2 regions of the Pseudomonas sp. DW-iso3 genome follow, and region 1 is predicted to be linked to the other one. Evidence: predicted binding sites of a transcription regulator. Region 1 holds the regulator's gene; the other holds the start of a gene.

Region 1 (3,358 bases):
CAGGTTCTTACCGCTGCGTATCACAGCTACAAACGCTGCGGCCTGGCCGGTTGCATCCTCACCAAGCTCGACGAAACCGCGAGCCTGGGCGAGGTGTTGAGCCTGGCCATCAGTCATGAATTGCCGGTCGCTTACCTGACCGACGGGCCGCGGATCCCGGATGATCTGCATCTGCCGCGCCGTCATCAGTTGGTCAGCCGTGCAGTCAGCGTGCAAATGCAAGAAGAGCCTAGCGAGGAAGCGATGGCTGATATGTTCGCCGACCTTTATCACAACCCGGCAAAACGGGTCGGTTGAGGGCAGGATGAACACCGTGAAATGTATCTACATCGATGGTCTGCAAGCGATTCACGCGGCCAAGCCATGTAGCCTGCGTCTAAGCAAGACAAGGTAAAGAAATAAAATGGGCAGCATGCATCCCGTACAGGTGATCGCGGTGACCGGCGGCAAAGGTGGCGTCGGGAAAACTAACGTGTCAGTGAATTTGTCCCTGGCCCTGGCAGAGCTTGGCCGTCGCGTCATGCTGTTGGATGCTGACCTGGGCCTGGCGAACGTCGACGTTCTGCTGGGGCTGACGCCCAAACATACCCTTGCCGATGTGATCGAGGGCCGCTGCGAGCTGCGCGATGTGCTGCTGCAGGGCCCCGGTGGCATCCGCATCGTGCCGGCTGCCTCGGGCACCCAGAGCATGGTGCACCTGAGCCCGGCGCAGCATGCCGGCCTCATCCAGGCGTTCAGTGATATCGGCGATAACCTCGACGTGCTGGTGATTGACACCGCCGCCGGGATCGGCGAGTCCGTGGTCAGCTTCGTGCGCGCCGCGCAGGAAGTGTTGCTGGTGGTCTGCGACGAACCCACCTCGATCACCGACGCCTACGCCCTGATCAAACTGCTTAACCGTGACTACGGCATGAACCGCTTCCGCGTCTTGGCCAACATGGCCCAGAGCCCGCAGGAAGGGCGCAACCTGTTCGCCAAGTTGACCAAGGTCACGGATCGTTTCCTCGATGTCGCCTTACAATACGTCGGCGCAGTGCCCTACGACGAGTGTGTGCGCAAGGCTGTGCAAAAGCAGCGTGCAGTCTACGAAGCGTTCCCTCGTTCCAAGTGCGCATTGGCGTTCAAGGCTATTGCCCAGAAGGTCGATACCTGGCCGTTGCCCGCCAACCCACGGGGGCATCTGGAGTTTTTCGTCGAGCGATTGGTGCATCAGACGAGCGCAGGACCCGTGCTATGACAGCGACTGGCTACAACGCTTACAAGAGGTCTGCCCGTGACAGTCAGGGCGAGTTGATCGAGCGCTACGCGCCCTTGGTCAAGCGCATTGCCTACCACCTGCTGGCACGCCTGCCGGCCAGCGTCCAGGTCGAAGACCTGATCCAGGCGGGCATGATCGGCCTGCTCGAAGTGTCGACCAAATACGACGCGAGCAAGGGCGCGAGTTTCGAGACGTATGCGGGGATCCGTATCCGTGGCGCGATGCTTGATGAGGTGCGTAAAGGTGACTGGGCGCCGCGTTCGGTGCATCGCAATACGCGCATGGTCAGTGACGCAATTCGCGCAATTGAAGCAAAAACCGGTCGCGACGCTAAAGATCACGAAGTTGCGGCCGAACTCCAATTGAGTCTCGACGATTACTACGGGATTTTGAACGATACCTTGGGCAGCCGCCTGTTCAGTTTCGACGACCTGTTGCAGGACGGCGAACACGAAGGGCTGCACGAGGACGGCGCGAGCGCTCATATGGAGCCATCGCGTGACCTGGAAGATGAGCGTTTCCAGGGGGCGTTGGCGGACGCGATTGCCAATTTGCCGGAGCGTGAGCGACTGGTCTTGGCGTTGTACTACGACGAAGAGCTGAACCTCAAGGAAATCGGTGAGGTCCTGGGGGTCAGCGAGTCGCGGGTCAGCCAGTTGCACAGCCAGTGCGCAGCCCGCTTGCGGGGGCGTTTGGGAGAGTGGCGAGCGCGCTGACAGGCAGTGTGGGGACACTGCAGACGAGACCGCGAGGGCAACCAGCCTTCGCGGTTTCGACCCGTGGTGCCCCGGCAGTCCTTTTTGTGTAATGCCTGTTGATTGAAATGGCGCGTCCAGGTGCTGGGCGCGTTTAAGACTGCTTGGAGGTCGAATTGGACAAGAACATGAAAATCCTCATCGTTGATGACTTCTCAACGATGCGGCGGATCATAAAAAACCTGTTGCGTGACCTTGGGTTCACTAACACGGTCGAGGCGGATGACGGCATTACGGCGATTCCGATCCTCAACAGCGGGAGCATCGACTTTCTGGTAACGGACTGGAACATGCCGGGCATGACCGGTATCGACTTGCTGCGCCACGTACGTGCTGACGAAAAGCTGCGCGGCCTGCCTGTGCTGATGGTGACCGCCGAAGCCAAGCGTGAGCAGATCATCGAAGCCGCCCAAGCTGGGGTAAACGGTTACGTGGTCAAGCCATTCACTGCATTGGCCTTGAAAGAGAAGATTGAAAAAATCTTCGACCGCATCGGTCATTGATGCTGCCACGGGGGAGCTATGGAGCATAAAGAATCATCGCAGGCCGACTTCGAGTCGACCCTGAAAAAGCATGCTCACCAGTTGGTCGAAAGCCTTGAAAAAGGTCAGTTCGGCGACGCGGTGCAGTTGATCCATGAGCTCAACCAGACCCGTGATCGCGGCCTGTACCAGGAAGTGGGCAAGCTCACACGCGAGCTGCACAGTGCGATCGTCAATTTCCAGATTGACCCACACATGCCCCAGGCTGAGGAAATCTCGCAGATCACTGATGCCACCGAACGCCTGTCCTATGTGGTCAGGCTGACTGAGGCAGCGGCCAACCGCACCATGGACCTGGTGGAAAACGCCACGCCTCTGGTCAACGGTATGGCCAACGAAGCCCAGGCCCTGAGCAACGACTGGGGCCGTTTCATGCGCCGCGAAGTCGGCGCTGAAGAGTTTCGTGAGTTGGCGCGTCGGGTCGAAGGGTTCTTGTCACGCAGCGAGCAGGAAAACCGCACGGTTTCCAGCAACCTCAACGACATTCTGCTCGCCCAGGATTACCAGGACCTCACCGGTCAGGTGATCAAGCGTGTGACCCAGTTGGTCACCGAAGTGGAAAGCAACTTGCTCAAATTGGTGCTTATGGCAGGCCAGGTTGACCGTTTTGCCGGCATTGAACATGACCGCGAAGCGATCCTCTCGGAAAAAGATCCAAAAAAACATCTCGCCAAGGGTGAAGGTCCGCAGATTCATGCCGATAAACGTGAAGACGTTGTATCGGGTCAAGATGATGTTGATGACCTGTTATCCAGTTTAGGCTTCTAAGGAGCACCCACATGAGCTTCGGCGCCGATGAAGAA
Region 2 (3,358 bases), on a different contig from region 1:
CCCCGCAGTCAAGGCCGGTCATGTGTATGCGGTCATGACCTACCTGTGGACCTTCGTCACCAGCATGGACGAAGCCCCTGGCATGGTCGACCAACTGGCGCGCCTCAAAGACATCGGCAAGCGCGTGGACCCAGGGCTGGGCGACCGCTAGGTCTCAACGAAACCGATCCACTTCATGCCGCAGGCCCGCCGCCAGGGTCTCCAGTTCCTTGGCCGTGATCGCCAGGTTCGACACCACCTCGCGCTGCTCGCTGTTGGCCAGCGCAATGCTCTGCAGGTTGCTGCTGAGCAAAGTCGCGGTGCTGCTCTGTTCCTGGGTGGCGGTGGTGATCGCAGCGAACTGCTGACCGGCCGAGCGGCTTTGCTCGTCGATACGCGCCAGGGCCGACGCCACATCGGCGTTGCGCGACAGGCCTTCCTGCATCAATACGTTGCCGCGCTCCATGGTGCTGATGGCGTTGCCGGTTTCCTGCTGGATGCTCTGGATCATCCCGGAAATTTCGTCGGTGGCCTCACGGGTACGCGACGCCAGGTTACGCACCTCATCAGCGACCACGGCAAACCCACGACCCTGCTCACCCGCCCGTGCGGCTTCGATGGCGGCGTTGAGTGCCAGCAGGTTGGTTTGTTCGGCGATCGAGGTGATCACGCCGACGATCCCGCCAATTTCCTGGGAACGCTGGCCCAGGGTGTTGATCACCGTAGCCGTGCTGTTGAGCGCGGCGGCGATGTGTTCCAGGGACGACGACGCTTCTTGCATCGAGTTGCGCCCGATACGGGTTTGCTGGGCGTTTTCCTGGGCGAGGCGTTCGGTGCTGCCCATGTTATCGGCGATGTTCAGCGACGTGGCGCTGAACTCTTCCACTGCACCAGCCATGCTAGTGATCTCACCGGACTGCTGCTCCATGCCCTCATAAGCACCACCGGATAACCCAGACAACGCCTGGGCACGGCTGTTGACCTCTTCGGCTGCCTTGCGGATATGCGAGACCATGGTCGACAGCGCTTCACCCATCTGGTTGAAGCTGCGCGCCAACTGGCCGATTTCGTCATGGCTGGACACATTCAGGCGTACGCTCAAGTCCCCCGCACCCAGGGCTTCGGCCTGGCGCACCAGGTCGCCCAACGGCGCCAACTTGCTACGCAGCAACCAGACCGTTGCGCCGACCGCCAGCAGCATGGCAAGCACGCTGCCGATCACCAGGCGGATGCCGACGTCCCAGGTCACCGAGCGAATCTCGGCCTTGGGCATGCTCGCGACAACTGCCCACGGCCCGCCGTCGAAGGGCACAGAGACGCTGTAGAATTCTTCGTTCTTGTCCGTCCAGAAGCGACCTTTGCCTGGTGTTTTGGCCAGGTCCAACATCACTGGAACCGCCTGGTCCAGCGCCTGCACGCCAGCCGGGGGCACCAGCCAGCGCTTCTGCTCGTCCAGCAGGGCCAGGGAGCCGGTCTGGCCGATACGGAAGCGCTTGAGATTCTCGAACTGGGCATTCTGCGCATCGGTGTAGTCAAAACCGATGAACAGCACGGCGATGACCTGGCCGCTGCTATCACGCACGGGGCTGTATTGGGTCATGTAGGAGCGGTCGAACAATACCGCCCGGCCGATGTAGGTTTGCCCGCTGAGCACACGCTGATAAGCCGGGCCTTGGCGATCCAGGACCGTACCGATGGCGCGGTTACCATCCTGTTTGGTCAACGACGTGCTGATGCGGATGAAGTCTTCGCCGCTGCGTACAAACACCGTGGCCACGCCGCCGGACATCTGCTTGAACTCATCCACATCCTCGAAGTTGTTGTTCAACACCTCGCTGCCCAGATACAGGCTCGGGGTCTGCACACCGGCCACGGTCACTGGTTGGTCTGCACGCACACTCAAACCGGCACCAAAACGCTTTTCGAACAGCCCGCTCAACCGCTGGGTACTCTCGCGCAAGGTGCCGTGGAAGGTGTTGAGTTGATCGGCAAGCAAGCGCGCCTCGCTGGCCAGGTGTTCCTCGCGGGTGGCGAGGTTGGCGGAGTCGAGGGAACGCAGAGCAAACACAGTACTGCCGCTGATGACGACAGCCAGAATCACGGCGAGTGCGAGGCCTAGCTGTGAGGCTATCCGAGCGCGAGGTTGAGTCATGAAGGCTCCTGGCCGAGGCCAGGATCATCCTGATCTCATAGCGTTGCTCGGCAAATTATCTGGTGGGAAACGTTGGTGCACGATTGTTCCAACACACCTTCTTCGGCTGGGCGAAGCAATACTTGAGCGAATCACAGGGGTATCACGCAAACGATTGCACGAACGCTCTGCAACCACTCAATCGAGACGTTCGACTGAAGGCAACGCCATCGCCTTGACCTCCGCCTGGAGAAACTCCGCCAAGCGCCGCAGCCGCTCACCGCCGGGGCGGGTCTTCGGCCACACCAGGTAATAACTTTCACCACTGGCTACGGCTGTTGGCCAGGGCAGGCTCAATCGGCCCTGGGCCACGTCTTCGGCCACCATCAGCAGGTCACCCATGGATACGCCGTAACCCCGCGCAGCGGCGATCATGCCCAGTTCGAGGGTATCGAACACCTGCCCGCCCTTGAGCGACACCTGGGATGACAAGCCCATGCGCTCCAGCCAGTTGCGCCAATCACGACGGTCAGGCGTGGGGTGCAGCAACTCGGCGGTGGCCAGGCGCTCGACATCCCAGGGTCCATCCTCCAGCAGGTTGGGGGCGCCCACCGGAATCAGCAATTCCGGGAATAGATAACTGGCCTCCCAATCCGCCGGAAAATGGCCGTAGCTCAGCAGCACGGCGCAGTCGAACGGTTCCTGGTTGAAGTCCACCTCGTCCACACTCATCCAGGCGCTGGTCAGTTGCACCTCATTGCCGGGCTGCAACGCACGGAACCGGCTGAGCCGCGCCAACAGCCAGCGCATGGTCAGGGTGGACGGTGCCTTCATGCGCAGGATGTCGTCTTCGGCATTCAAGGTATGGCAGGCCCGCTCCAGCGCGGCGAAACCTTCGCGCACGCCAGGCAACAACAGACGCGCCGCCTCGGTGAGCTGCAAGGTGCGGCCGCTGCGCTGGAACAAGCGGCAGGCGAAGTGCTCTTCCAATGTGCGGATGTGTCGGCTCACCGCACTTTGCGTAATAGACAGTTCCTCCGCCGCACGGGTGAAGGAATTGTGCCGCGATGCCGCCTCAAACGCGCGAAGGGCATAAAGGGGAGGAAGGCGACGTGACATTTGGCAAGCTCCTACAAGCAATGCCGTAACGTACCAGATTCATCAGGCATGAGTTTTAGTCATATGAACGATCGCATTTATCCCTTTGTGCAATGCGCTGAGAGCGCCGAGAATCAACCCTCCCTCAAC

Evidence for each region. Region 1 encodes FliA, which starts transcription of late flagellar genes. Its sites were predicted from a motif close to CTAAAGTTTNNNNNNNNNNNGCCGNTAA; they were not measured.
Region 2: AC4PS7_RS23995 (methyl-accepting chemotaxis protein) is a predicted target of FliA. The motif match lies at 2,231-2,258, and genes of this name have one in related genera.

What each region holds. Positions count from the first base shown of each region.
Region 1 is NZ_JBZXDZ010000003.1:439,381-442,738, forward strand. It holds gene flhF (flagellar biosynthesis GTPase FlhF) at 1-297, shown strand, start outside; gene fleN (flagellar synthesis regulator FleN) at 404-1,237, shown strand; gene fliA (RNA polymerase sigma factor FliA) at 1,234-1,974, shown strand; gene AC4PS7_RS11160 (chemotaxis response regulator CheY) at 2,142-2,516, shown strand; gene AC4PS7_RS11165 (protein phosphatase CheZ) at 2,535-3,323, shown strand; gene AC4PS7_RS11170 (chemotaxis protein CheA) at 3,335-3,358, shown strand, end outside.
Region 2 is NZ_JBZXDZ010000008.1:323,091-326,448, reverse strand. It holds gene AC4PS7_RS24000 (ABC transporter six-transmembrane domain-containing protein) at 1-151, shown strand, start outside; gene AC4PS7_RS23995 (methyl-accepting chemotaxis protein) at 155-2,131, opposite strand; gene AC4PS7_RS23990 (LysR substrate-binding domain-containing protein) at 2,309-3,229, opposite strand.